One region of the Variovorax sp. GW823-FHT02B07 genome, then DNA from elsewhere that is predicted to be linked to it. Evidence: predicted binding sites of a transcription regulator. Region 1 holds the regulator's gene; each other region holds the start of a gene.
What was found. Region 1 encodes sigma-54, which starts transcription at its own class of promoters, with help from an activator protein. Its sites were predicted from a motif close to TGGCANGNAANCTGCTTT; they were not measured.
Positions count from the first base shown of each region.

Region 1 (9,752 bases):
GCTCGGCGCCCAGCGCCAGCATGTCGGCGCGGTAGCGGCGGTAGGCGGTGTGCACGAGCGGTTCGTCGGTGGCGGCGAGCGAGTTGGTGACCACGCTGATCTTCACGTTGCGCCCGCGGATCTCGCGCATCACCTCCAGCCCCGACGCGCCCGGGATCAGGTAGGGCGAGACCAGCGTCACCTCGCTGCGCGCGCGGCGCATCTGCTCGACCACGTTGTAGCGCACGCTGTCCACGTCGAGCAGCGGCACGCCGCCGTACGACGCGGTCTTGCCGATCACGCGGTCGGGGGAATCGGCGTAGGCCTCGGCGGTGGTCCAGATCAGGCCGAGCTTGCCGGCGTCGAGGTCGTCGGCCACCGGGCTGTAGCCGAGCAGGTCGTTGGGCGCGGGCCTGGGCGGCGGCGGCGTGGTGTCGGGGCCGGTGGCGGCGTCGAAGCGGCGCTGCAGTTCTTCGCGCGGCAGGTCGGTGTGCACGACCGCGCCGATCGGGCGCACGTGCGGGCTGTTCCAGTACTGGTCGAACAGCACGCCCAGGCGCGGGATCAGCGCGCCCGTGACGAAGGTGTCGAGGTCGATGAAGTTCGGGCCGGTGGTGCGGCGGAAGTACTGGTTGCCGATGTTGCGCCCGCCCGCCACCGCCATCGCGCCGTCGGCGATGAAGAGCTTGTTGTGCATGCGGCGGTTGACGCGGCTGAAGTCGAACAGCGACGCGGTGAAGCGCTTGAGCAGGCTGCCGCGCCCGGCCGGGAACGGGTTGAACAGGCGCAGCTCCACGTTCGGCGTGGCGGCCAGGCCGAGCAGCAGCTCGTCTTCGCCGGAGGTGTAGAGGTCGTCCATCAACAAGCGCACCCGCACGCCGCGCTGGGCCGCATCGCGCAGGGTGCGCAGCAGGTAGCGGCCGGTCTCGTCGTTCTCGATCTGGTAGTACTGCACGTCGAGCGTGCGCTGCGCGCGGCGCGCCAGCTGCAGCCGCGTGTCGAAGGCGAAGTCGCCGCCGGGCATGAGGCGAAAGCCGCTGAGGTCGGGGTCGGGCTGCGAGGCCAGCGCGATCTTGCCGAGCGCGGTGTCGGCCGAGACGGCGATGGCCTTGGTGGGCGGGCGCGGTGCCTCGTCGGGCAAGGTGGCGCAGCCGGCGAACAGTGATGCCGCCACGAGGGCGAAGACCCAATGCCCCCAGCGTGACAGCAGGCGACGGGTCATCGTGGGCTTTCTACAGGGCCTTGCGCAGGTTGGCGGGCGCGATGCGCAGCGCCTCGCGGTACTTGGCGACGGTGCGGCGCGCGCACTCGATGCCCTGCTCTTTCAGCATCTCGGAGATCTGGCTGTCGGACAGCGGCTTCTTGATGCTCTCGGAACTCACGAACTGCTTGATCAGCGCGCGCACCGCGGTGCTCGACGCGTTGCCGCCGGTCTCGGTGCCCAGCGCCGAGCCGAAGAAGTACTTGAGCTCGACGGTGCCGAACGGCGTGGCCATGTACTTGGCGGTGGTCACGCGCGAGATGGTCGACTCGTGCAGGCCCAACTCGTCGGCGATCTCGCGCAGCACCAGCGGGCGCATGGCCAGCTCGCCGTGCACGAAGTAGCTCTTCTGGCGCTCGACGATGGCGTTGCTCACGCGCAGGATGGTGTCGAAGCGCTGCTGGATGTTCTTGATGAACCAGCGCGCCTCCTGCAGCCGCTGCGACAGCGCCTGGCTGCCCTCGCCCTTGTGCGACTTGAGCGCGCCGGCGTAGATGTCGTGCACGCGCAGGCGCGGCATGACTTCGGGGTTGAGCATGACGCGGAACTTCACGTTCGTGCCGCGCCCGGTCTTGGTGACGATCACGTCGGGGATGACGATGTTGCGCTCGACGTCGACGAAGCGGCGGCCCGGCTTGGGTTCGAGGCGCGCAATGACCTGCAGCGCCGAGCGCACCAGGTCTTCGTTGGTGCGCGTGAGCGTGGCCAGGCGCTTGAAGTCGCGCCGCGCGAGCAGCTCCATGGGCTGTTTGCAGATCGCGATGGCGGTCTTGCGGATGAGCGCTTCGGCCTCGGTCTCGTCTTCGCTGGCGAGCGCCTTCAGCTGGATGCTCAGGCATTCGCCGAGATCGCGCGCGCCGACGCCCACCGGCTCCAGGCTCTGCAGCAGGCCCAGCGCCACCTGGAAGTGGTGCACAAGGTCGTCGAACTGGTCGTTGTCGTCGCCCGCCAGGCCCGAGGCCAGCGCGGGCAGCGAGTCTTCGAGGTAGCCGTCGTCGTTGAGCGATTCGATCAGGAAGCGCAGCGCGGCGCAGTCGTTCTCATTGAGCCGCAGGCTCAGCGCCTGGCGGTGCAGGAAGGACTGCAGCGACTCCTGGCTGCGCGCGAGTTCGGTGGCGTCGGCACGCTCGTCGTCGCCCAGGTTGTTCTGGCGCGCGGGTGCGTCGCTGCCCCACTCGCTGTCGTCGGGCGCCATGTCGACGGTGCCGTCGCCTTCCCAGTCGGGCTCGCGCTCGGCGATCTCGGCGGCGGGGCCGTCGGTGTCGGGGGTCGAGGTGGTGGTGTCGCTGGAGGTGGAGGACGTGCTGGCGGCGGACGGCGTGAACTCGGCCTCACCCTCGCCCGCGTCGTCGCGCGGCACCGGCGCGTCGGCCGTGTCCAGCCCGAACTCCTCGCGCGCCGCTTCTTCCGCGGTGCGTTCGAGGAACGGGTTCTCGTCCAGCATCTGCTCGACCTCCTGGCTCAGTTCGAGCGTGGAGAGCTGGAGCAGGCGAATGGACTGCTGCAGCTGTGGCGTCAGCGCCAGATGCTGCGAGACGCGAAGGGACAGCCCTTGCTTCATGGAGACCCGACCCTCCCTTACATGCGGAAGTGCTCGCCCAGGTACACCCTGCGTACCTCGGCGTTGTCGACGATCTCCGAGGGTGTGCCTTGTGCCAGCACGTGCCCGTCGCTGATGATGAACGCGTGATCGCAGATGCCCAGCGTTTCACGCACGTTGTGGTCAGTGATGAGCACGCCGATGCCGCGCTCTTTCAGGAAACTGATGATCCGCTGGATCTCGATCACGGCGATCGGGTCGATGCCGGCGAAGGGCTCATCCAGCAGGATGAAGCGCGGCTGGGTGGCCAGCGCGCGTGCAATTTCAACGCGGCGGCGCTCGCCGCCCGACAGCGCGAGCGCGGGCGAGTCGCGCAGGTGGTCCACGCGCAGGTCGGCCAGCAGATCGGCCAGGCGCTCTTCGGTGTGCTGCTTGGTCAGCGGCATCATGCGGCCGTTGGCGTCGGGCTCGCGCTGCAGCTCGAGCACGGCGCGCACGTTTTCCTCGACCGTGAGCTTGCGGAAGATCGAGGCTTCCTGCGGCAGGTAGCTCAGGCCCATGCGCGCGCGGCGGTGAATGGGCATGTGGGCGATGGGCTCGCCGTCGATGGTGATCTCGCCGGCGTCGGCGCGCACCAGCCCGACGATCATGTAGAACGAGGTGGTCTTGCCCGCGCCGTTGGGGCCGAGCAGTCCGACGACCTCGCCCTTTTGCACGTCGAGCGAGACGTCTTTGACGACCGTGCGGCTGCCGTAGCTCTTCTTGAGGCCGCGCGCCACGAGGCGGCTGCCCGGAATGCCGTCGGCGGTCTGGGTTCCTGCGGTTTCGATCACTTGCGCCCTTCCCCTTCGGTGCCGCCCAGCGTGGTGCTCGGGCGCAGCCCGGCGCCGGGCGCGGGGGTGGGTGCCGGGGCCACAGGCTTCTTGCCGCCGGCTGCCGGTGCGGAACCGCCCGCCGCCGGGGCCGCGGCGGCCTTCGGCGTGAGGATGGCCTTCACGCGACCGCCACCGCCCGCCGAGACGCCGGCGTTCGGCGGCACGAGGGAGCCGTTGACGGTGTAGGTGTCGTTGCTCTGGTCGTAGACGATCAGCGCGCCGCTGCTCTCGTCGTTGGCCGTGGCGCCGATCAGCCGGCGCATGACGGCACGGCGGATGAACTTGACGTTGTCGGCGCGGCTGTCGTACTCGATGACTTCCGACTCGCCCTCGATCCACTCGTCGCCGGCGTTGCGCTTCTGCTTGTAATAGGCCAGCTTGCCGGGCGCCGCCGTGACCACGCCGTACTGGTAGCCCTCGGCGTCCTGGCGCACGTCCAGCCGCGCGCCGCGGATGATGATCGTGCCCTTCGTGACCAGCACGTTGCCGGTGAACACGCTGGTCTGTTTCAGGTCGTCGTAGCGCATCGAGTCGGACTCGATGTTCATCGGCTTGGTGCGGTCGGCGGTCTCGGCCAGGGCGCTCGAGGCGGCACCGGCCAGCAACAGCGCACCGAAAGCCAGGCGGCCGAGGCGACGAAGGGTGGGGAATGTGGGGATGGAGGGCAATGTCATAAAGGCACGAAACTTGCTCTGAAACATTGTATGCGTGGGATGGCAATTGCCCACCGCCGCCAATGAAAAAGCCCGCCAAAGCGGGCCTTGCATTCGACCAAGAAAGCAGGTCGTCGGGTCGGTCAGCCCTTCTTGGCTTCGCCGATGAGGAAGGTCGCGACCTGCAGCACCTTGGACATGCTGCCGGCGGTTTCGCCGTCGACATACCAGCGGCCCGCCACGGCCAGGGCCGGCACGCCGGCGACCTTGTAGGCCTCGGTCTGCTGCGCCGCGCGGCGGGCCTTGCTGGCCACGCCGAAGGACGCAAAGGTTTCCTTGAACTTGGCGCCGTCGAGGCCGGCACGCTCGGCCCAGGCCTGGATGTTGGCGTCGCCGTTCAGGTTCTGGCGCTGCGCGTGGATCGCGGCGAACACCTTCGGGTGGTACTCGTCGAGCTTGCCCATCGCTTCGAGCGTGAAGTACAGGCGCTGCTTGGCCTCGACGTCGTTGCCCACGAAGGGCACCGGAATGCGGCGGAAGGCCACTTCCTTCGGGGCTGCCTTGACCCAGGCTTCGAGCGAGGGCTCGAAGTCGTTGCAATGCGGGCAGTTGTACGAGAAGAACTCGACCACCTCGACCTTGCCGGCGGGTGCATCGACGGGCACGCGCTTGTCGAGCACGAGGAAATCGGTGCCGGCCTTGGGGGCGCGCTGGGCATGTGCCGGAACGGCAGCCAGCGAAAGCAGCCCGATCGAAGTGGCGGCCAGCGAAAAGTCACGACGTTTCATGGAAAAGGTTCTCCTGTGGGTACCGCAGTACAGAGCCGGCGCGCCGCCGGGAGTTCCCCGTGGACGGCGCGACCGAGGCGCTGGAATTGACAAACGAGTGCGGCAGATGCCGCGCGGGCGAGAGCTTAAAGGCTGTTCAAGAAAGGCGTCGGTCAGCGCTGCACGCGCACCAGCGCCGATTCGAGACCGCCGCCGTCGAGCCGTTCCTTGAGCCGGTCGGCGTCGTCCTTCTTGTTGAACGGGCCCGCGCGCACGCGGTAGACCGTGCGACCGGCCTGCTCGCGCTCGGTGACCTTGGCCTCGACGCCCATGAGCGACAGCTTGGCGCGCTGCGCCTCGGCGTCGTCGGTGGTGCGGAAGGCGCCGGCCTGCACGAAGTACATGAAGGGATCGGCACCCGAGGACGACGGTGCGGCGGCGGCCGTGTGGCTCGGCGCGGCGGACGCGGTGGTCGTGCTGCCGCCCGCACGGGCGCGGGCGAGGTCGCCCAGCGGATCGTTCGACGGCGGCAGGGCGTTGGCTTCGGCCGGCACCGGTGCGGGGCGCGCCGGCTTGGGCGCCACCACCACGGGGGCCGGGGCGGTGACCGGCGCGGTGGCGACAGGCGGCGTGCCGGGCGCCACGGTGGCGGGCGCGCCGGTGATCGGGTTCACCGGGCCGGTGGCCGTGGCGGCCGGCGGCGTGGCGGCGGGCTTGGGCGCGCCGGCCTTGCCGGCCAGCGGCGCGTTCGGGTCCCAGTCGCGGTTCTTGCGGGCTTCGGCTTCGTCCTGCTCGGCACCGCCGCGTTGCGTCTTGTTGACGAACGGGATCGGCACCTTGGTGACGTAGACCGCGATGCCCAGGGCGACGCCCAGACCGAGCACCAGGCCGATGATCAGCCCGATGACGATGTTGCCGCGTTGTCTGCTTGTCTTCTTCATGTTCAGAGGGTGATTCACATCTTGCTCGGCGCACTGACGCCGAGGATCGCGAGGCCATTGTGCAGCACCTGCGCGGCTGCTGCGACGAGTGCGAGACGCGCCAGCTTGACCGGCTCGTCGTCCACCAGGATGCGCTCGGCATCGTAGTAGCTGTGGTAGCTGGCCGCGAGTTCGCGCAGGTAGAAAGTCACGTCGTGCGGGGCGAAATCCTTCGCCGCCGCCGTCAGCATGGCCGGGTACTTGGCCAGCAGCAGCATCAGCGCCTGGGCCGCCGGGCTGTCCAGCGGCGACAGGTCGACCGCCTTGAGCGCGGCCACGTCGCCGCCCCAGGCCGCGAGCACCGAGCAGATGCGCGCGTGGGCGTACTGCACGTAGTACACGGGGTTGTCGTTGTTCTTGGTGACCGCCAGGTCGACGTCGAAGGTGTATTCGGTGTCGGGCTTGCGGCTGAGCAGGAAGAAGCGCACGGCATCGGTGCTGGTCCATTCGATCAGGTCGCGCAGCGTGACGTAGCTGCCGGCGCGCTTGCTGATCTTGACCTCTTCGCCGCCCTTCATGACGCGCACCATGGTGTGCAGCACGTAGTCGGGGTAGCCCTCGGGAATGCCTTCGCCCGCGGCCTGCAGGCCGGCGCGCACGCGCGCGATGGTGCCGTGGTGGTCGGTGCCCTGGATGTTCACGACCTTGTGGAAACCGCGCTCCCACTTGGCGATGTGGTACGCGACGTCGGGCACGAAGTAGGTGTACGTGCCGTCCTTCTTCTTCATCACGCGGTCTTTGTCGTCGCCGTAGTCGGTCGACTTCAGCCACAGCGCGCCATCCTGCTCGTAGGTCTTGCCGGCGGCCACGAGCTTGGCCACGGCCGCCTCGACGCGGCCGCTGGTGTAGAGGCTGGACTCGAGGTAGTAGTTGTCGAAGCGCACGCGGAAGGCCTGCAGATCGAGGTCCTGCTCGCGGCGCAGGTAGGCCACGGCGAATTCGCGGATGCTGTCCAGGTCGTCGATGTCACCGCTGGCGGTGTACTCGCGGTCGTCCGACTTGACGGTCTTCTTCGCCTTGAAGTCCTCGGCGATGTCGGCGATGTAGTCGCCGTTGTAGGCCGGGGCCTTTTCGCCGCTGGGCCACTCGGGGTCGCCGGGCTTGAAGCCCTTGGCACGCAGCTGCGTGCTGTTGGCCAGCGTCTGGATCTGCACGCCGGCGTCGTTGTAATAGAACTCGCGCCACACGCTCTGGCCCTGCGAGGCCTGCAGGTTGCAGATGGCGTCGCCCAGCGCGGCCTGGCGGCCGTGGCCGACGTGCAGCGGACCGGTCGGGTTGGCCGACACGAACTCGACCAGCACCTTTTCGCCGGTGGCGGGCTGCTGGCCGAAGGCGTCGCCGGCGGCCAGCACCTCGCGCACGATCTGCTGCTTGGCGGCAGCCTTCAGGCGGATGTTGAGGAAGCCGGGGCCGGCGATCTCGATGGCCTCGACCCATTGGCCGAAAGCGGGGGTGGCGAGCAGCGCAGCGCTCAGTTCCTCGGCCAGTTCGCGAGGCTTGCGCCCCAGCGGCTTGGCGAGCTGCATGGCAGCGGTGCTGGCGAAATCGCCGTGCGCCGCCACCTTGGGCGACTCGAACGCGGCTTTGGCGCCGGCGCCGGGAGAGAGGGTTTCGAGCGTGTTCGCGAGCGCCGCGAGCAGCTCCTGTTTGACCAATAGCATCTGTGAATTTTACCGGGGGCAAACCCGGACCCAGTTAACGATCGTCATCCGATGGGCGATGTCGCCCGTTAGGATGGTCGGCCCCGAGGCGGGGCGTCTGTCACAACCCAACCTTGCAAGGACATATCCACCATGAAGAAGCTCCTTTCCCTGGTCGCCTCCACCGTCGCGCTCGGCGCCTGCCTGTCGTTCAGCGCCTACGCGCAGGACAAGGCACCCGCCCCGGTCGTGGCCCCCGCTGCCGCCGCCGCACCTGCGGCAGCCCCTGCCGCCGCGGCCGCACCCGCCGGTGGCGCCAGCTGCGATGCCAAGGCCATCGACAAGAACGGCAAGCCCCTGGCCGGCGCTGCCAAGAACAGCTTCATGAAGAAGTGCACCAAGGCCGCCGCCGGACCCGCCTGCGCCGCCAAGGCCCTCGACAAGAACGGCAAGGCCCTGGCCGGTGCCGCCAAGAACAGCTTCATGAAGAAGTGCGAAGCCGACGCGGCCAAGGCCTGATCCGGCGCGGCGGCGCCGTGTGGCGCTGACATTTGTTACTCCCGAAGGGCCCGCTCATGCGGGCCTTTTCTTTTGTCTTTTGTGTTGATTACTTGCCGAAGCCGCGCGCCAGGAACACCGCCACCAGCGGGATCAGTGCGATCAGGTGCGCCTGGATCATCACCAGCTTGCGCGTCTTCAGGATGTCGGCCTCTGCCGGCAGCTTGCCCGTGGCGCGCAGCGTCTTGCGCCAGCGGAAGTAGGTCAGCGTCGGGAAGATCGACAGCACGCCCACGATGATGAACAGCGTGAGCTTCACGTGCAGCAGCGGGTTGGTCCAGTACCAGGCCGTGCCCTTCACGCCCCACCAGGTGCGTGCGATGCCGGTGGCCAGCACCGCGATGGCGGCGATGCCGTAGACCATGTCGACCTTGGCCAGCCGCTCGACCACGGCGGCATTGAGCCATTGCACGCGGCACAGCGCGGCTTCACTGGAGATGAACACGACCATCGTGAGGATGGCCAACAGATGCAGGTAGGCGAGGATGGCTTCGAGGGTCATCGGAAACTTTCTTCATCGGGGTTGCAAGCAAATGCAAAAAGCATTGTGCCGCCCGGTCACGATTTCAGGACCGCCCGCCCCAGAATTCCGGCTGCCCGTACTGCGCTTTGAGGAAATCAAGCCACAGTCGCACGCGCAGCGGCAGGTGCTTGGTGCCTGTGAACACCGCATAGATGCCGTTGGGCGGTGCGGCGAAGTCGTCGAGCAGGGGCACGAGCAGGCCGGCGTCGATCTCGGCCTCGACCTCCCACGTGCTGCGCCAGGCGATGCCGTGGCCCGCGAGGCACCAGTCGTGCAGCACCTGGCCGTCGGAACAATCGAGCGGGCCGCTGGGGCGCAGGTGGATGAGTTCCTGCACGCCCTCCTCGCTGGTAATGCGAAAGGCCCAGCCGCGCGTCTGCGAGGCGTCGCTCGACAGCGTGAGGCAGGCAAAGCGCGACAGTTCGCCCGGGTGTTTGGGCGCGCCGTGGCGGCGCAGAAACTCGGGCGTGGCGACGCAGCGGCGGCGGTTGTCGGCCAGGCGCACGCTCACGAGCGACGAGTCGGGCAGGTCGCCCACACGCACGGCGCAGTCGAAGCTCTCGCCCGTGACGTCGACCACGCGGTCGCTGAGGTTCAATGAGATCGTCACCTCCGGATGCAGCGCATGAAAGCGCGGCACCAGCGGCGCGACGTGGCGGCGGCCGAAGCCGGCCGGCGCGGTCACGCGCAGGTGGCCGCTGGCCTTCACGCCGCCGGCGCTCACGCTGGCCTCGGCGTTCGCGAACTCGGTCAGGAGGCGCTGGCAGTCTTCGAGAAAGGCGCTGCCTTCGTGCGTGAGCGCGATGCGCCGCGTGGTGCGCACCAGCAGCTTGACGCCCAGGCGCTCTTCGAGCGCGTCGATGCGACGGCCCATGATCGCGGGCGCCACGCCTTCCGCCTTGGCCGCCGCGGTGAGGCTGCCGCGGGTCGAGACCGAGACAAAGGATTCGAGCTGCTTGAGGCGGTCCATGGCGCG
Region 1 is NZ_JBXAJX010000006.1:164,118-173,869, reverse strand. It holds gene AC1RGU_RS25870 (phospholipase D family protein) at 1-1,201, opposite strand, end outside; gene rpoN (RNA polymerase factor sigma-54) at 1,212-2,801, opposite strand; gene lptB (LPS export ABC transporter ATP-binding protein) at 2,819-3,613, opposite strand; gene lptA (lipopolysaccharide transport periplasmic protein LptA) at 3,610-4,329, opposite strand; gene AC1RGU_RS25850 (thiol:disulfide interchange protein DsbA/DsbL) at 4,452-5,096, opposite strand; gene AC1RGU_RS25845 (SPOR domain-containing protein) at 5,249-6,016, opposite strand; gene argS (arginine--tRNA ligase) at 6,031-7,716, opposite strand; gene AC1RGU_RS25835 (hypothetical protein) at 7,849-8,214, shown strand; gene AC1RGU_RS25830 (DUF2214 family protein) at 8,303-8,755, opposite strand; gene AC1RGU_RS25825 (LysR family transcriptional regulator) at 8,820-9,746, opposite strand.

Region 2 (9,752 bases), on a different contig from region 1:
GCCATTGCCGCGTACAAGATCGGCGGCGAGCAGCTCTTCTTCCCGAACGCGGGCCAGTGAACGGCGCGCCGGTCGATGACGGTGCCAGGCTGTGCAATGCGCACGGCCTCGCGTCGGCGATGAAAGCCGTCTCTCGATGAACACCGTGACCGAAGGCTGGGCGCTGGCCTGGCACCTCATCACCAGCGCCGACCCCGAACTCGTGCGCATCACGGCGCTCTCGCTGCAGGTGAGCGCCACGGCCTGCCTGGTCGGCGCGCTGTTCGGCCTGCTGCTGGGCGCCTGGCTCGCGGTGGCGCGGTTCCCGGGGCATGTGCTGGCCGTGTGGCTGGTGAACACGCTGCTGGCCCTGCCCGCCGTGGTCGTGGGCCTGCTGGTGTACCTGCTGCTCTCGCGCTCGGGGCCGCTGGGCGAACTGGGCATTCTTTTCACGCCGTCGGCGATGGTGGTGGCGCAGAGCGTGCTCGTCACGCCGCTGATCGCCGCGCTGTCGCGCCGGCTCGTGATGGCGGCGCTGGCCGACGGCGGCGACCAGCTGCGCTCGCTGGGCGGCGGGCCGCTCGCCACCGCCCTGCTGATGCTGGTGCACGACCGGATGGGCGTGGCCACCGTGCTGCTCACGGCCTTCGCGCGGGCCATCGCCGAGGTGGGGGCCGTGATGATCGTCGGCGGCAACATCGCCGGCGTCACGCGCGTGATGACCACCACCATCGCGCTGGAGACCAGCAAGGGCGACCTCGCGCTGGCCCTGGCGCTGGGCATCGTGCTGCTGGCGGTGGTCGGCGCGGTCAACGGCGCCATCGGGCTGCTGCAATGGCTGGCCACGCGCCCGCTGAACGCTGCCCCGCCGGCGAAGCCGCGCGCGATGCGCCGCGCGCTCGCCCCGCACACGCCGGCCGTGGCCGGCACGGTGCCGCTGATCCGGCTCGAGCGCGCCACGGTGCGCTTCGGTGCGCTGGTCGCGCTGGACGAGGCCTCGCTGACCCTGCACCGGGGCGACCGGCTCGTGCTCGTGGGCGCCAACGGCTCGGGCAAGACCACGCTGCTGCGGCTGCTGCACGGCCTGCTGCCCTGCGAAGGGCGCTGCGAGCGCCTGCCGCTGCGGCCCGAAGGCCGCCTGCCGCGCGCGGCCATGCTGTTCCAGCGCCCCTTTTTGCTGAGCCTCTCGGTGTGGCGCAACGTGTGGGTGGGCCTGTGGCTGGCGGGCGTGCCGGCCGCCGAGCGCAGCGAGCGTTGCGGCCTGGCGCTGGCGCGCGTGGGCCTGCTCGAACATGCCGAGCGCTCGGCGCGTTCGCTGTCGGGCGGCCAGCAACAGCGCCTGGGCCTGGCGCGCGCCTGGGCGCTGCAGCCGGACATCCTGTTCCTGGACGAGCCCACGGCCAGCCTGGACCCTGGCGCCAAGAACGAGATCGAGGCCCTCATCGAAGAGGTCGCCCACAGCGGCGTGACGATCGTGATGAGCACGCACAACCTCGGGCAGGCCAAGCGCCTGGCCACGCGCGTGGCGTATCTTCAAGCGGGGCACATCGTGGTCGAGCGGCCCGTGGCGAGCTTCTTCGATTCGGACGATCTGCCGCCCGAGGCGGCCCAGTTCCTGCAGGGCGAGCTGGGCTGGTACCTTCAGCCCTAGCGCCGGCGGGCGGGTCGGCGGTTCCGCGCCCCTCGCCTTCGCTTACACGGCATCCCGATCCAGCGAGGCAAAATACCGCGATGGAAATCACTGTCGCGGTCTCGCTGCCGACACGCCTTCCTTCCGGGTCTGGGCGCGGCCATTTCTTTCGCCTGCACAGAGACCTCACCGACCGGCTGCGAACGCACGACCGCCCCCCGATAACCGAATACGCAGAGCCCTCATGAAAATAGCCACCTGGAACGTCAACTCCCTCACCGCGCGCCTGCAGCATGTGCTCGACTGGCTCATCGCCAACCCGGTCGATGTGCTGTGCCTGCAGGAGCTCAAGATGACCGACGACAAGTTTCCGCTCGAGGTGCTGAAGTCGGCCGGCTACGAGGCGGCGGTGTTCGGGCAGAAGACCTACAACGGCGTCGCCATCCTCAGCCTGGCGCCGATGCGCGACGTGGTGAAGAACATCGAGAACTTCGCCGACGAGCAGTCGCGCGTGATCGCCGCCACCATCGAGACGCCCTCGGGCCCGCTGCGCGTGGTGAACGGCTACTTCGTGAACGGCCAGGAACCGGGCAGCGAGAAATTCGCCTACAAGATGAAGTGGCTCGACGCGCTGCACGACTACATCGCGCGTGAACTCGCGGCGCACCCGAACCTCGTGCTGCTGGGCGACTTCAACGTCACGCCCGAAGACCGCGACAGCTTCGACCCCGTGGGCCTGAAGGAAACGATCCACCACACGACCGAAGAGCGCGACCACTTCAAGGCGCTGCTCGGCCTGGGCCTGACCGACAGCTTCCGCATGTTCGAGCAGCCCGAAAAAAGCTTCTCGTGGTGGGACTACCGCATGCTGGGCTACCAGAAGAACCGCGGCCTGCGCATCGACCACATCCTCGTGAGCGAGCCGCTGCGGCCGCTGGTGAAAGGCTGCGTCATCGACCGCGTGCCGCGCAAGTGGGAAAAGCCGAGCGACCACGCCCCGGTGGTGCTCGAACTCGGCGCGGGCGCCTGACGGCCATGACGACGCCGATCGCCGCACGCGTTGCCCGTTCTGCCGCGATCGCCGCCGCGGCGCTCGCGCTGGCCGCCTGCTCGGTGCTCAAGCCGGGCGGCGGATCGGAAAGCGGCACGGGCAGCACATCGCCCGGCGGTGCAACCACCACCGAAGGCAGCCGCGACGTGCCGACCGTGCGGCTGATCACCGCGCAGACGCCCGCGATCCGCACCTACCGCAAGACCGGCGCGCGCCACATCTACAAGGCGTATGCCAGCCGCATCTACAAGGGCAAGATCCCGCCGCTGGTGTACGCCGTGGTGGTGGTCGAGACGGAGATCGATGCGAACGGCAAGGTCACCAACGTCACCTTCAGCCGCGTGCCCAGCCATGCGCCCGAAGTGCCGCCGATGATCGCGGAGCTGGTCAAGGCGACCTCGCCCTTGCCGAGCCCCGGCAAGCTGGGCGGTCACACGTACGTCGACACCTGGCTCTGGGACAAGAGCGGCAATTTCCAGCTCGACTCGCTCACCTTGGGCCAACGCAGCCGATAATAAAAAAGGCCCTGGGAGGGCCTTTTCATTCGATACCGAGTTCCTGGATTTTCCGGGTGATGGTGTTGCGCCCGATGCCCAGCTTCTGGGCCGCCTCGATGCGCCGGCCGCGCGTGTTGGCCAACGCGGTGAGGATCAGCCGCGATTCGAAGCGGCGCGTGAGCACGTCCCACACGTCGGTGCGGCCTGCGGCCAGCAGCGCCTGAGCCTCGGCTTCGAGGCCACTCTCCCAGGCGCTGGGGCCGGCGGGAGCGCCTGACACCGCCTCGGGGGCCGCGACCACCGGTGCGGACGCGTCGCGCTCGACGGCCAACGGCACTGCAGCCTGCACGGGCGCCGCCACCTCGGCCACCGCCACATGCACGTCCGCCCCGCTGCCCGCCATCACTTCGGGCGGCAGGTCTTTCGACTCGATCAGCTGCGCGGGCGCCATCACGGTGAGCCAGTGGCAGATGTTCTCGAGCTGACGCACGTTGCCCGGGAAATTGAAGGCCGCGAGCCTGGCGAGTGCCGCATCGGAGATGCGCTTGGGCTCGACGCCCAGCTGGCGCGCGCTCTGCTGCAGGAAGTGGCGCGTGAGCGCGGGCACGTCCTCGCCGCGTTCGCGCAGCGCGGGCAGGCGCAGGCGGATCACGTTGAGGCGGTGGAACAGGTCTTCGCGGAAACCGCCGAGCTTCACGCGCTGCTCGAGGTCCTGGTGGGTGGCCGCGATGACGCGCACGTTGGCCTTGACCGAGTTGTGGCCGCCCACGCGGTAGAAGTGGCCGTCGCTGAGCACGCGCAAGAGGCGCGTCTGCAGGTCGAAGGGCATGTCGCCGATTTCGTCGAGGAACAGCGTGCCGCCTTCGGCCTGCTCGAAGCGGCCGCGGCGCATGGTCTGCGCGCCGGTGAAGGCGCCGCGCTCGTGGCCGAAGAGTTCGCTCTCGAGCAGGTCCTTGGGAATGGCGGCGGTATTGATCGCCACGAAGGGGCCGTTGGCGCGCGGCGAGTGCTTGTGCAGCGCGCGCGCCACCAGCTCCTTGCCCGAGCCCGATTCGCCGGTGATGAGCACCGTGACGTTGCTCTGCGACAGCCGGCCGATGGCGCGGAACACGTCCTGCATCGCGGGCGCCTGGCCGAGCATCTCGGGCGCGGCGACCATGCGCTCTTCGGACACTTCTTCGCGCTGGCTTTCGTCGACGGCGCGGCGGATGAGTTCGACGGCGCGCGGCAGGTCGAAGGGCTTGGGCAGGTACTCGAAGGCGCCGCCCTGGAAGGCCGAGACCGCGCTGTCGAGGTCGGAGAAGGCGGTCATGATGATGACCGGCAGGCCGGGGTGCTTGGCCTTGATCTTGTCGAGCAGGTCGAGCCCCGAGCCGCCCGGCATGCGGATGTCGCTCACCAGGACCTGCGGGCCCTGCTGCTCGTCGCCTTCGGCCTGTTCGAGCGCGGCCAGCACTTCGCGTGTGTTCGTGAAGCTGCGCGTGGGCAGGTCTTCGCGCAGCAGTGCCTTCTCGAGCACGAAGCGTATCGATTGGTCGTCATCAACTATCCAGATCGGCTTCATGCATCTCCTCTGTTGCCGGGGCTGCGCTAGGGCAGCGGAATCAATATCTTGAAATCGGTTCGGCCCGGGACGCTGTCGCACTCGATCACGCCGTGATGCTGTTGCACAAAAGTTTGCGCAAGCGTCAGTCCCAGCCCGGTCCCGCCTTCCCTGCCTGAAACGAGCGGATAGAAGATGCGGTCCTTGATCGTGTCCGGCACACCCGGTCCATTGTCGATGACATGCAATTCCAGTGCCAATCGATACCACTGCTTGTTGAAGATCACCTGTCGGGCCACGCGGGTCTTGAAAGTGATCTGCGCATCGCCCGCCGCGCGGCGCTCGGCCAGGGCCTGCGCCGCGTTGTGCGCGATGTTGAGCGTGGCCTGAATGAGCTGCTCGCGGTCGCCGCGGAACTCGGGAATGGAGACGTCGAAGTCGCGCTCGATGTGCAGGTCGCGCGGAAACTCGGCCAGGATCACCGAGCGCACGCGCTCGCACACCTCGTGGATGTTCACGTCGCCCACCACGTGCGGGCGCCGGTGCGGCGCCAGCAGCCGGTCGACCAGCGTCTGCAGCCGGTCGGCCTCGTGAATGATGACCTGGGTGTACTCGATGAGGTCGCGCGACTCGACCTCCATCTGCAGCAGTTGCGCCGCGCCGCGGATGCCGCCCAGCGGGTTCTTGATCTCGTGCGCGAGGTTGCGGATGAGTTCCTTGTTGGCCTGCGCCTGGTCGATGAGGCGCTCCTCGCGGTCCTGGCGCACCTGCTGCTCCAGCGGCGACATCTCGATGATGAGTTCGCCCTTCTTGTCGCCGTGCGCGAGCGTGACCTGCACGGGCATCAGCTCGTGATTCACGCGCCGCAAAAAGGCCTCGTAGCGCAGCGTGGCGAAGTCGTTGCTGCTGGCGCCGTCGAGCGCGGTGCGCAGCACCTGCGGCTCATGGAAACAGGCGCCGAACTGCGAGCCCTCGAGCGTGCGCCGCGAGGTACCCAGCGCGTCTTCGAGGCCTGCATTGGCGAACAGCACCGAGCCGTCGCTGTTGACCACCGCGATCAGCGTGGACAAGAGGTCGAAGGCGCGAAAGCGCGGATTGGCGCCAGTCGCCTTCTTGCCGAACACCATGGACTGCGCGCCGCTTACTGCGCTTGCGGCTTGCCGGGCAGGCGGCCGATTTCGCGGCGGATGCCGGCGATGTCGCTCTCGTTGCGCGCGAGTTCGGCCTTCATTTCAGCCACGCGGTCGAGGTACTTCTGGTAGTTGCGGCCTTCGCTGCCCTGCTTCTCGGGCTCGCCGTTGTTGTATTCCTTCTTGAGCTCGGTCTGGCGGGCCTCGGCCTTGCGCAGCTCGGCCTCGAGCACCGAGCGTGCCTCGCCGTCGCGGGCGCGCTGGTCGACGCCTTCGACACGCGGGCTGCCCGCCGGGGCGCGCGCGGCGGATGAACCGCCCGACGACGACGCGCTGCCACCACCGCCGCCCGAAGGCTTCGTGCCCTGCACGACGGTGACGTTGCCGCCTTCCATGATCTTGCAGCCCTTTTGCTGGGCCACGGTCGCGTTGTTGGTGTACTCGTTGCCGCAGCGCCAGACGCGCTCTTGCGCGAGCGCCGCCGTGGCGGTGGCGAACGAGGCGGCGGCCAGGAAAATCAGGGAAGCAGTCTTCATTTGGATCCGGAGAGGGCGCGACAAACGCGCATTTTGATGCAATTCGGGCCCGCTCACGACAGGGTGTTCCGCACCAAGGAAAAAGGACGGCCGGGGCCGTCCTTTTGTCTTACTCATCAGGCTCGCGCCCTTCGCGAAACACCGCGGAACCGGCTTTGCCGGGCCGCAGGTGTTGCCCCCGGTAGGGGGTTGGCGAAGCGACACGAAGTGCGCGCAGCCTGGGGGCGAGCCGCTTACAGCGAGTAGTACATGTCGAATTCGACCGGGTGCGTCGCCATGCGGAAGCGCGTGACTTCCTGCATCTTGAGGTCGATGTACGCGTCGATGTACGAGTCGGTGAACACGCCACCCTTGGTCAGGAACGCACGGTCCTTGTCCAGGTGCTCCAGGGCCTGGTCCAGGCTGTGGCAGACGGTCGGGATCAGCGCGTCTTCTTCCGGCGGCAGGTGGTACAGGTCCTTGCTGGCGGCTTCGCCCGGATGGATCTTGTTTTCCACGCCGTCCAGGCCGGCCATCAGCAGCGCGGCAAAGCCCAGGTACGGGTTCATCAGCGGATCGGGGAAGCGCGCTTCGACGCGGCGGCCCTTCGGGTTGGCCACGAACGGGATGCGGATCGAGGCCGAGCGGTTCTTGGCCGAGTAGGCCAGCTTCACCGGGGCTTCGAAGCCGGGCACCAGGCGCTTGTAGCTGTTGGTGCCGGGGTTCGTGATGGCGTTCAGGGCACGGGCGTGCTTGATGATGCCGCCGATGTAGTGCAGCGCGAAGTCCGACAGGCCTGCGTAGCCGTCGCCGGCGAACAGGTTCTTGCCGTCCTTCCAGACCGACTGGTGCACGTGCATGCCGGAGCCGTTGTCGCCGACGATGGGCTTGGGCATGAAGGTGGCGGTCTTGCCGTAGGCGTGGGCCACGTTGTGGATCACGTACTTCTGCAGCTGGACCCAGTCCGCGCGCTGCACCAGCGTGCTGAAGCGGGTGCCGATTTCGAGCTGGCCGGCGTTGGCCACTTCATGGTGATGCACTTCGACCGGGATGCCCAGCGATTCGAGCACCAGGCTCATTTCCGAGCGCATGTCCTGGAAGCTGTCGACCGGAGGCACCGGGAAGTAGCCGCCCTTGACTGCGGGACGGTGGCCGCTGTTGCCGTGCTCGAACTCCTTGTCGGTGTTCCACGAGGCTTCTTCGGACTCGATCTTCACGAAGCAGCCCGACATGTCGTTCTTCCAGCGCACGCCGTCGAACACGAAGAATTCGGGTTCCGGTCCGAAGTAGGCGGTGTCGCCCAGGCCGGAAGCCTTCATGTACGCCTCGGCGCGCTTGGCGAGCGAACGCGGGTCGCGCTCGTAGGCCTTGCCGTCGGCCGGGTCGATCACGTCGCAGGTCAGGATCAGCGTCGTTTCTTCGAAGAACGGGTCGATGTTGGCGGTGTTCGGGTCGGGCATGAGCTGCATGTCCGAGGCTTCGATGCCCTTCCAACCGGCGATGGACGAACCGTCGAACGCGTGGCCCGAGGTGAATTTGTCTTCATCGAAGTGCGACACGGGCACGGTCACGTGCTGCTCTTTGCCGCGGGTGTCGGTGAAGCGCAAGTCGACGAACTTGACCTCGTTTTCCTTGACGAGCTTGAGTACATCGGCGACGGTCTTTGCCATCAGTTTCTCCTGAGTTGGATGGTGGTTAGGAATACAGGGACGGGAGGATGCAGTTTCTGTGCCATTGTCACCCCGCCGGATGAGGCCCGGGTGACGGCCCAGGGGCTGCCGGAAAAGGAAAATATCCCCAAATTGGTGCAATGCAGATTAACGCACCAATTCGGGTCCAAGCTTCGCATCGAAAGTGTGCAGACCTTCGACGAGCTGGCCATAGGCGGCATCGAGCTTCGCGGGGTCGCCCTTGACGCCCAGCTCGATGTGGCGCCCGTACTGCGGGTGATCCACGCTGGGGAGGCTGAACACCTTGATGCCGGCGTGGGCCTGCTCGATGGCCTGCATCAGCGGCGTGAGGGTGGCTTCCATCGCACCGAAAACGATCACGGACTTCTCGGCGATGGCGTTGCGGGTGAACAGATCGGCATAGCGGCTGTCGAGCACCGACTCGATCATGGGCCAGGCCATGACCGGGAAGCCCGGCACGAAATGCACGTGCTCGACGCTGAAACCCGGGATCTTGTTGTACGGGTTGCGGATGATCGACGCGCCCTGCGGAAACACGCCCATGTTCAGGCGGTGGATGTTGTCGGGCCGGTCGGGCTCGTAGGGCACGCCCTGCTCCAGGGCCGTGTCCTGCATGCGCTCGCGGATCAGCGCCTCGGCCTCGGGGTGCAGCGCCAGCGGCACGCGCAGGGCCTGGGCGGCGCACTGGCGGGTGTGGTCGTCGGGCGTGGCGCCGATGCCGCCGGTCGAGAACACGATGTCGCCCGAGGCGAAGGCGCGCATCAGGGCCGCGGTGATCCGAGTGGGCTCGTCGCCCACGTACTCGGCCCAGCCCAGCTGCAGGCCGCGCGCGGCCAGCAGCTCGATGACCTTGGCCATGTGCTTGTCGGCCCGCTTGCCGGAAAGGATCTCGTCGCCGACGACGATGAGACCGAATGCGCGTGTCATGGAGAACTCCATTGAGAAAGAGCGGCCTTGTTGGCCTCGGTGGCTTCGGCCGCCTCGATCGCCTGCTGCTGCGCGTCGCCGCTGCCGGCCGCGGGCTGCTGCGCCGCGCGCTGGGCGCGCAGCTGGGTCAGGGCGTCGAGGCAGTAGTGCGCGAACCAGAGCGCGGAGAAAGCGAAGACCAGCGTGTAGATCCAGATGGCGATCGGCACCAGCACGAAGAAGGCGGCGGCGAACAAGAGGCCCGAGGCCCAGACGATGCTCGGCGCGGCGCCCAGGTAGCCGCACAGCACGCCGATGCACAGCAGCGGCAACCGGTGGGCGCGCAGCAACGCGGCGCGTTCCTCGGGGCTGGCGTGCTCGGCCAGCGCGTCGAAGCTCATCACCCGGTAGGTCAGCCAGCCCCAGATCAGCGGCGGCAGGATCAGCACCAGCGGCGGAATGAGCCACAGCGGCATCGACACCACCAGCGCGATCAGCGCCAGCACGGTGGCGCCGAGCGAGCGGAGCACGCTGCCGAAGAAGGAGGCGCCCTTCTTCTGTTCGAGCGTGGGAAAGCGCCGTTCGGCCACGAGCTTGGTGAGCGCCGGCGCCATGAAGCCGGCCACGATGAGCAGCGACAGCACGACGATCAGCGGCGTGACGCCGAACACCACCACCAGCGGCGCCAGCGCGGCCGTGACGTCGCTCGAGAACAGGCGCCCGATCCAGGCCCAGAAGCTGGACAGCAGCGGCCAGGCGTCGAGGGCCTCGCGCGTCCAGGCGACGGCCGCGTCCCAGTAGAAGTAGCCG
Region 2 is NZ_JBXAJX010000001.1:877,073-886,824, reverse strand. It holds gene AC1RGU_RS04155 (ABC transporter substrate-binding protein) at 1-60, shown strand, start outside; gene AC1RGU_RS04150 (ABC transporter permease) at 137-1,630, shown strand; gene xth (exodeoxyribonuclease III) at 1,854-2,639, shown strand; gene AC1RGU_RS04140 (hypothetical protein) at 2,645-3,175, shown strand; gene ntrC (nitrogen regulation protein NR(I)) at 3,201-4,721, opposite strand; gene glnL (nitrogen regulation protein NR(II)) at 4,748-5,827, opposite strand; gene AC1RGU_RS04125 (hypothetical protein) at 5,842-6,366, opposite strand; gene glnA (type I glutamate--ammonia ligase) at 6,600-8,015, opposite strand; gene AC1RGU_RS04115 (competence/damage-inducible protein A) at 8,163-8,963, opposite strand; gene AC1RGU_RS04110 (EI24 domain-containing protein) at 8,960-9,752, opposite strand, start outside.
Region 2: the regulator sigma-54 is predicted to act here: its motif matches at 8,062-8,079, upstream of glnA (type I glutamate--ammonia ligase).

Region 3 (9,752 bases), on a different contig from region 1:
ATGACAAATAGATCCAATCCTGCCCTCGACCGCAAGTACAAAAGGCAGGCCATCTGTTGTGCGGTGATGGTCTGCGCGTTGCTGCTGGGGTCGTTCGCTCCCGTGATCGAAGCGGCACCCACCGACCTCTCGAACCAGCCGCTGGCAACACTCCCTGCGGTTCAAGCCAAGCCGAATCTGTTGTTCGTTCTCGATGACTCGGGAAGCATGGACAGCGACTACATGCCAGACGAAATGTCCAACGGCAGTGGCAACGGCAGGTATGGATACCGCTCCGCGCAGTGCAATGGCGTGGCCTACGATCCGTTGATGACCTATGCGCCACCGCTCAACGCTGATGGGACGTCCTACCCCAATGCAGTTTTTACAGCGGCACGTGTCGATGGTTATGACACGTCGAGTGGCACCACAAACCTCAACAACCGGTACTACTACACCTACAGCGGCACGCAGCCCAAAATGGGCTGGATATACACCAGCAGTGGCGCCGTCCGGAACACCTTCTACAACGAGTGCCGAACCTCGACTGACTCGTCGAGCGGCGTTTTTACCCTCGTCACGGTCACCAGCGCCTCCAACGACGCTCAAAACTACGCCAACTGGTACTCGTACTACCGCAAGCGCTACCTGTTAATGCGCACCGCCATGGGGCGGGCGATCTCGGTGCTCGACTCGAGCTATCGCGTTGGCTTCAGCACGATCAGCGACGGAACTGCAGTAGATGGCAGCAATTACTTTCGGGACGTCAAGGATTTCGATAGCGACCAGAAGGCCAACTTCTACAGCAGCCTCTACAACGCCTCGCCGAATGGCTGGACCCCCTTGCGCGCAGCCTTGTCCAAGGCCGGACGTTACTTCGCCAATAAGGCCCCAGATCAAAGCTACGATCCAGTCCAGTACTCCTGCCAACGCAACTACGCGCTGCTTTCTACGGACGGCTACTGGAACAAGGCCAAGGGCTTGAAGCTCAACGGGACCAGCGAAATTGGGCAGCAAGACGGTAGCGAAGCTCGCCCGATGCGGGACGACACACGGTTGATCGTTACCACGGTAACACCCTACACCGTGGCGCTGACTCAGAACGCGCTGTCCACCCAGACGCAAGCCAGGGACTGGACGCGCACCTCCGTCACGGTTTCTTCAACGCCCAAGGCCAACAATCCGAACAGGGGGAAATACCTCGTCACTACGCGCACAAATCAGCGCTACACCGAGACGCAAACCCGGACCCGTACAACGCCGCAATCTGCAACCGAGTCTTACACCGAGACGGTCGTGACAACCGATGGTGTCGAGACATCCAGAAGCACCAGCCCGCGCACCACCTCCACCTGGATCAACACCGCGACGCCAACCGAGACGTTCACCGGCAATGGTCCTCCCACTGTTGACAGCAGTTTCACAAGTGGGACATCGACCTCGACCTACCAGACCGCAAAGGGAGATGACCAGACGACCTATTCGAATCCGGCCCCTGGAGGCTGGAGTGCATGGTCTACACCAGCAGTCACATCCAATTCGCCCCCGGTTCGCCAGCCGGCCGTTGCAGGCACACCCACTCAAACGCCGTCCACATCTGGCGGCACCGGCAACACACTGGCTGACGTTGCCCAATACTACTTTGCAACAGACCTGCGCACGAGTGCGCTCGGCAATTGCACCTCAAGCAGTTCCGGCAGCAACCAGGATGTTTGTAGCAACATCGTGCGACCGGTTGGTAACGACAGGGCTGCATGGCAGCACATGAACTCGTTCACGATCGGCCTCGGCGTGAGCGGCACGCTGCCTTACGACAAGAACTACCTGACCCAGACCACCGGCACCTACGCCGACCTGACCAGCGGCGCCTTGACCTGGCCTGTGCCGGAGGGCGCGGATCTGAACAACGGCGAGGGTGGCAACGCCACCAACGTCGACGACCTGTGGCACGCAGCCGTCAATGGCCGCGGCCAGTACTACTCGGCACTCGATGCCAGTGCACTGAGCGAAGCCATCAACGGCGTCGTCACCTCGGTGCAGCAGGTTGCCGGCTCGGGCGCCACCGCCTCGACCAGTTCACTCCAACTGGTGGCCGGCGACAACAACCTGGTCTTCCGGGCCAGCTACACCACGCAATTGTGGACCGGTGATCTTCAGGCCTTCTCAATCAACGGCTCGACAGGCGTCATTGCGAATACCGCCACCTGGTCTGCCCAAGCAAAACTCGACGCGACCACTCCTTCGTCCCGCAGGATCTATTTCAGCGATGGCTCGGCCCTGCGAAGCTTCGAGTATGGAAATCTGAGCGCCACGCAAAAAGGCTACTTCGACAACCTCTGCAGCCAGACTCTCATTGCAGCGCAGTGCCCGCAGCTGTCGGCCAGCAACAAGACCGTGGCCAACAACGGCACCAACCTGGTCAACTACCTGCGCGGCGTACGGACCCACGAATCGGCCAGCGTCGACGCGTCCAACACCAACATCCCCGCGCTCTATCGCAAACGCGATCATGTGCTGGGTGACATCATCAACGGCGCCCCAGTCCATGTCGGGAAGCCGCCGTTCCGGTACGCTGACGCGGGCTACGCTGATTTCGTCGCTGCGAAGGCAGCGCGTGCGCCCGTGGTGTATGTGGGGTCGAACGACGGCATGTTGCATGCTTTCTCGGCTGCCACCAACGACACGGGCGGCACCGAGCTCTGGGCCTATGTACCGAGCGCAGTCATGCCCAACCTCTACAAGATGGCCGACACGAGCTACGGGTCGAAGCATCAATACTCCGTGGACGGCGCGCCGGTCATGGGCGACATCAAGGTCGGAACCACCTGGAAAACCATCGTCGTTGGCGGTCTCAACAGTGGTGGACGCGGCTATTACGCACTCGACATCACCGACCCCAACGATCCCAAGGCCCTTTGGGAATTCACCGACGCCAACCTGGGCCTCAGCTTCGGCAACCCGGTGATTGCCAAACGCAGCGACGGCACCTGGATCGTTGCCTTCGCCTCTGGCTACAACAACGCCGATGGCAAAGGTCACCTCTACGTGTTGAATGCCAATACCGGCGCCCTGCTGCTGGACATCGCTACCAGCGACGGCAGCAGCACGGATCCGAGCGGCCTGGCAAAGATCAACGCCTGGATCGAAAGCACCAGCGACAACACGGCCAAGCGCTTCTATGGCGGCGATCTGCAAGGCAACCTCTGGCGTTTCGATATTGACGCGCTCCTGCCGCCCAACCGGGCAGCGATGCGACTCGCCAAGTTCCAGGTCGATGCCTCGACGCCGCAACCCATCACCACCAAACCGGAAACCGTCGAGATCTCCGGCCGCCCGGTGGTCGTGGTTGCGACAGGTCGATACCTCGGCGCAACCGACATCACGGATTCGACGCAGCAAAGCATCTATGCGGTGAGAGACACACTTACTGCCACCGGATGGAGCGACGTGCGCGCCGATACTGCGAACTTCGTCAGGCAGACATTTACCTTGAACGGCCCTGTGGCAACGGCCACTGCGGCTTCGGTATCCAATACGGCGGTCAACTGGTCGACCAAGGGAGGATGGTGGATCGATCTGCCGCATTCACGTGAACGCGTGAACACCAACCTGGGCCTGCAATACAGCACCCTGTCGATTGCCACCGCCATCCCGAACGGCGATGCCTGCGCATCGGGCGGCACGGCTTGGCGCTACTACCTCAACGTGGCCAATGGCGGTGTAGTCACCACCAACCCGGCCGGAGGACTCTGGAGCACCGACGGATTGATCATGGGCATGACATGGGTGCAGGACAGCAATGGCAATGCCCGCATCATTTATCAGAAGAGCAATGGCGACAACGTGATCGAGACGCCACCGGTGGCAACGTCCTCCGGCTCCGGCAGCGTGCATCGGACCTCCTGGCGCGAGCTGGTGGACTGATCTGCGATGAAAGCGGTCCTGGCTTGGCACGCGTCGGGCCAGGAAAAGATGCGATACATAGTTTGCGCGAGCGCAGTGCTCTCTTTGGCGCTTCACGCCACTGTGCTTTCGATGTGCACCTCATCCGTCGCCCCGAAGCACGCGGCGAACACTGCAGTTGGAAGTGCTGCCGCTTCCATGCGCGTGCGAGCGGTCCGCACCCATGCTTCCCTTTCGCCGCTTTTGGCCGTCCATGCCCCCCTGCTGGCGACAGGAGTGCCTCATGCATCTGGGCACGCACCAATCCTCAAGGAAGAGCCGTCGGCGATCACGCCGCCTACGCCTCCCGCGTCAACCACGACCGAGGTTGAGGTCGACAACTACATTCCACGCAGTCAGCTGTCGACGCCACCGATTGCCTTGACGACCATCGTGCTAGAACCTCCGTCCGGCGAACCAGTGGGAGATCGGCTCGTTGGCATTCTTTCGCTCTTCATTGATGAGCAAGGTCACGTTGAGCAGGTCGACGCCGAGGAGCCGATACTTCCTCCAGCTTTCGAGCAAGCCGCACGCGAAGCCTTCATGGCCGCGGAGTTTTCTCCCGGTGAGATCGATGGCCGAGCAGTCAAGTCACGACTGCGAGTGGAGGTGATGTTCAACGACACGTCGCCTTCAATGCGTTGAAGCGCTCTCCTCAGGTTAAATCTTGCCAGCGTGCGACGAAGTGCGTAGCCGCCGTTCAATCCAGGGAGCTCGTCCAGCCGTCCAAGATGGTGTCGATAGAAGCAGGCATCAGGGCCGCGCAGCGCTCTTCGTGAAGAACATCTCGACCATGCAGGACGATAAGGGCCACCTAACTGTTGGAGCCAGTGAGGTTCGAGTAGACGCAAAAAAGCCGCCCGAAGGCGGCTTTTTGTACCCCGGCTAAGGGGTTACAGCTTTGGGCGGAACTTCGCGGCCAGGGTGGTCGCAGCGGAAGTGTCAACGGTCCAGACTGCGCTGCCTGCACCGAACGAACCATTCAAGATGAGAACCTTGCCGGCCAAGTCCGCCGGGACATTCGCCGCTGCAGGCTTGTAGGTGATGGTGATGGTGGCGGTTTGGGGGGTAGCGCCAGCAGCGCTCGTGCCTGCAGCGGCAACGCTTGCGACGACATTGCCAGTGATCGCCGTCGCGACGGGAAGGCCGAGCACGTCATCAGCGGCCGCGGCATTCGTTACTGCGGAGATGTCGCCTCGAGCAGCCGTCTCGGACAGCGCAGTCTTTGCCGCAGTCGCCAAGCTGATGCCCTCGGCCGCCTTTGCGCGAACGGTGTAGTCTTGGTATGCCGGCAGAGCAACTGCAGCCAAGATACCAATGATCGCCACAACGATCATCAATTCGATCAGGGTGAAACCCTTTTGCACATTGCGTGCGATAGAACGACGGTTCATTCGATTAACTCCAGGTTGGTTTGTAAAGCCCGGGAACCAGCCCGGAGCGGGATCACTTCCGCAGCATCCGTGCCACCTGGCTTCCCCACCCTGCAGCCCTCGATCGGGCCGCCTTTGGTCACAAGATGGTTACATGATGTGACACAACTCGCACTCAGATGCCAATTGTGTCGACAAATTTGTCATGCCCGACCAGTCCCTGTCAGAAGGTCAGCACCCCATCCGCCTTGAGCCAGCGGATGTCCCGCTGCGCCAACCCTGCCACCTCCCGCCCCGCCAGCATCTCGATCTGGCTCATGATTTCTTCGGTCTCCGCCGGCTTGGTGTGGGTGATGTAGATCGGGTACTGCTTGCCCGGATCGATGTGCGCCAGCTCGTGCGCCAGGGCCACTGGCGACAGGTGCAGGCTGCGTTCGGCCAAAGCCTCTTCGCGGGAGCTGAAGGCGGTCTCGATGACCAGCATCGCCACGTCGATCGCGTTGACGCGCTCCCAGAACGGGGGATTGCGTTCGGTGTCGCCGCTGAAGACCCAGTGGGCGCCGCCTTCGGCCCTTCGGATGGCGAAGCCGCAGGCCGGCACGGTGTGGACGGCCGGCAGCACCTCGATCAGCTTGGGAGCGTCGCTGCCCAGCTCGAGGCGTTGCCCGACCGTGATCTCGTGGAAGCTCACGAAGGGCGATTCGGGGCTGGGAATGCGTTCGAAATTCGGCCAGATGACGTTGTTGAACACATGCGCCCGCAGCGCGTCGATGGTGGCTGCCAATGCGTGCACGCGCAGCGGCCGAGTGCGGCGGCTGCCGACGGCGTCGAGCATCAGGGGCAGGGCAGCGATGTGATCGAGGTGCGAGTGGGTGAGCACCACGTCGTCGATGGCGGCCATCTCGTCGAGGGTGAGGTCGCCGACGCCCGTGCCGGCGTCCACGAGCAGGTCCGCATCGACCAGGAACGAGGTGGTGCGGCAGTCCTTGGCGATGGCGCCCGAGCAACCCAGCACGCGAACCTGCATTGTGGAAGACCCCTTGTATGCGTCTGTCGTCATTTGGTGTCGAACCGGGTGGCGCCGTCCCAGTCCGGGTCCTGCGGGCGAAGCGCCATCGAGGCTAAACGCTGGGCGTAGAGCTGGTAAAGGACTTTTTTCGCATCCGCGGCGAGCAGGGGAGCCAGCAAGTTCCGGCCCAGCGCCCAATCCTGGCGGCGGTAGGCGGCGAGCACCTGGCTCCAGCGGTCGAGTTGCTGCCGTGTGTCCTGCGCCTCGGCCGCAGCTTCCGGCACGAGCGGGGTGTAGATGGCGACAGCCTGGGCCTTGCCCTTGACGCGCACGCTGTCGAGTTCCTGCCAGACGAAGCCGGGCGCCGCCTCGCGGGTGGCGCCGCTGGCCACGATCTCGACCCCGTAGTGTCCGCTCAGGCCCTCGAGCCGCGACGCGAGATTGACCGCGTCGCCGACCACGGTATAGCTACGCCTTGCGGTCGAGCCCATGTCGCCGACGCTCATGAGGCCGCTGTTCAGGCCGATGCCTGCGCTGATCTCGGGACGGCCGTTGGCGCGGTGCTGGCGGTTGATGTCGTGCACGGCGGCGGCCATGTCGATCGCCGCCTGCACGGCGAGCGCGGCATGGCCGGGCGTGTCTATGGGCGCGCCCCAGAAGGCCATGACGCAGTCGCCCATGTATTTGTCGACGGTGCCGCGGTGCGCACTGATCACCTCGGTGAGCCGGCTGAAGACGGTGTTCAAGAAAGCCTGCAGCTCGGCCGGCGCCATCTGCTCCGACAGCCGGGTGAAGTCGCGCATGTCGCAGAACATCACGGTCATTTCCTTGCTCTCGGCGCGCATGCTGTAGCGGCCGGGGCGCACGAGCATTTCGTCGACCAGCTGCGGCGGCACGTAGGTGCCGAAGAGCCGCACCAGCCCGCGCCGCGCGCGCGATTCGACGAAGTAGCCCCAGCTCATGTTGAGCGCGAAGGCCAGCGCCACCATGACGAGCGCCGACGCCAGCGGGAGCACGAGGCTGTGGCCGACGTAGAGCCAGGTGTTGAGGCCGACCAGCGCGGCGACCACGCCGGCGCCGAGCAGCACGGCGCGCGATGCGGACAGCAGCGACAGCCCGAACGCGAGCAGCAGCCCCACCGTCAGCACGGTCAGCACTTCGTAGCCCGGCGCGTAGTCGGGCACGGCCAGCAGGCGCCGGTCGAGCAGGCCCGAGACGATGTTGGCGTGCACTTCGACGCCCGGGAACGCAGCGCCGACCGGGGTGGCGCGCAGGTCCTGCAGGCCGGGCGCGGTGGCGCCGAGCAGCACGATCTTGTCCTTCAACTCGCCCGGCGCCAGCCGGCCCTCGAGGACGTCGGCAGCGGCCACGTAGCGGAACGACCCTGCGCGCGGCCCGCCGGGGCCGCGGAACGGCACCTGCAGGCTGGCACTCTGGTCGACCGGGATGCGCAGCGACCCCAGCACCAGCGCCTGCAGGCGCGGAAAGTTGCCGTCGCCGGCCACGAGCGCCGGCCGCACGGGCGGCGAGCCGTTCGCCAGCCGGTACACCGCCAGCGCCAGCGACTCGTAGTGCCCGGGCGACGCATGCTCGCCTTCGTAGCGGGCGATGAGCGGCACGCTGCGAATCACGCCGTCGTCGCTGCCGTCACCGACAAGCGTGTTCAGGAACCCCGCGACCGGCGCCGCGCGCCCCAGCACCGGCAGGCTGGCGCCGAAGCCGTTCCAGAGCGTGACGAAGGAAGCATGGGGCGGAAAGGCGTCGGGCGGCAGCACGGGCGTCGCCGGCAGCAGCCCCTTGGCGCTGGGCTGTTCGGTGCGGGTGAAGTAGTAGCCCAGCGCCACGGGCTGGCCGCGCAGGGCTTGGGCCAGTGTGGCGTCGTGGTCGAGGGTGGGCGCGAGCTGGTCGATTTCGGCAGCGAGGCCCGGCACGCCGCTCAATGGCCCGGCCGCGATCTCCTTCAGGCGCCCGAGGCCGGAGCTGCGGTCGGGCTCGAGAAACATCACGTCGAAACCCAGCACGGCCACGTGCTGGCGGGCCAGCAGTTCCGTCGTGAGGCTGGCGATCTTGTCGCGCGGCCAGGGCCACTGGCCCTCGCGCGCCAGGCTGGCGTCGTCGACATCGACGATCACGACCCGCGTGTCGGGCGTGCCCGGCATGGTGGCGCGCAGGCGGGCGTCGTAGATCAGGTGGTCCAGGTGCTCGATCACGCCCAGCCGCCAGGCGCCGGTGGCATGGAGCAGCGCCAGCAGCACCGGCAGCAGCGTGATGGCGATGCGCGGCCAGTGCCGCCGCAATGCGCTCATGGCTGGTCAGCCTTGGACAACAAATGCCTGTCGGCGAGAAAACGGGGAGCGGAGCAGGGCGTCCGGGCCGGCTCAGATCCGGACGAACTGCATGCGCGAGGCGCCGCCGAGTTCGAGCACGTCGCCTTCCTGCAGCGCGACGGCCTCGGCGCCCAGCGGGGCGCCGTTGAGCGTGACGCTGCCGACGACGGTGGCCGCCACGTAGCCCTGGCGGCGGCGGGTGACGACGGCCACGGCGACGCCGGGCTTGCCGATGGTGGTGACCACCTTCTGCAGCGGGACGTCCTGGCCTTCGTTGGCGCCCGAGAGCACGCGCAGCACGGGCACGCCCAGCTCGACCAGCGCGCCCGATTCGGTGGGTGCCGACGAGAGCGGCATCGGCGCCGAATACTCGGAGAGCGAGGCCCGCACGGAGCCGGGGCCGGCCATGAGGTTGCTGTGCGAGCGGAAATGGATGCGGCAGCCGCCGACCTCGATGACGTCATTGTCCTGGAGCGCCTGCTTCTGGACGGCCAGCGCATTGACGTAGGTGCCGTTGGTGCTGTTGAGATCTTCAATTTCGACTTCGCCGCCGCTCATGTGCAGCACGGCATGCTCGCCGCTGACGGCGAGATTGTCGATCACGATGTCGTTGTAGGCGCGCCGGCCCAACGTCGTGCGATTCTTGGCGAGCGCCACTTGGCCGATGACGACGCCATCGACCGAAATGATCATCTTCGGCATGGCCGATTACTCCCCGTTTGCAAAGATCCAGCACCGTCAGGCGGCGCAAACGGTCCGCCGCCTGGGTTGGCTGCTACATGGCCCCGCGGGTCGCTTCGCTGACGCCCGCCTTGGCCAGAACAACTGAAATGTTATCCCGTCCGCCATTGTCGTTTGAAATTGCAACCAAAAGTGAAGCCATCTCCTTCAGCCCCAGATCACGGCTCAAAAGCGTGAAAAGCTGCGCATCCGGCACCATCTCGCTGAGCCCGTCGGAGCACAGCATGTACAGGTCGCCCGGCCTGGCGCTGTGCTCGTGCATCTCCAGCAACACCTGGGCTTCCACGCCCACGGCCCGCGTCACGAGGTTGCGGGTGGGGGAGTTCAGGGCCTCTTCGGGCGTGATGGCGCCCGCGTCGAGTTGCTGCTGGCGCAGCGAAT
Region 3 is NZ_JBXAJX010000005.1:152,421-162,172, forward strand. It holds gene AC1RGU_RS24265 (pilus assembly protein) at 1-3,903, shown strand; gene AC1RGU_RS24270 (energy transducer TonB) at 4,303-4,566, shown strand; gene AC1RGU_RS24275 (pilin) at 4,815-5,315, opposite strand; gene AC1RGU_RS24280 (3',5'-cyclic-nucleotide phosphodiesterase) at 5,518-6,321, opposite strand; gene AC1RGU_RS24285 (CHASE2 domain-containing protein) at 6,351-8,609, opposite strand; gene AC1RGU_RS24290 (FHA domain-containing protein) at 8,682-9,332, opposite strand; gene AC1RGU_RS24295 (Stp1/IreP family PP2C-type Ser/Thr phosphatase) at 9,406-9,752, opposite strand, start outside.
Region 3: the regulator sigma-54 is predicted to act here: its motif matches at 5,373-5,390, upstream of AC1RGU_RS24275 (pilin).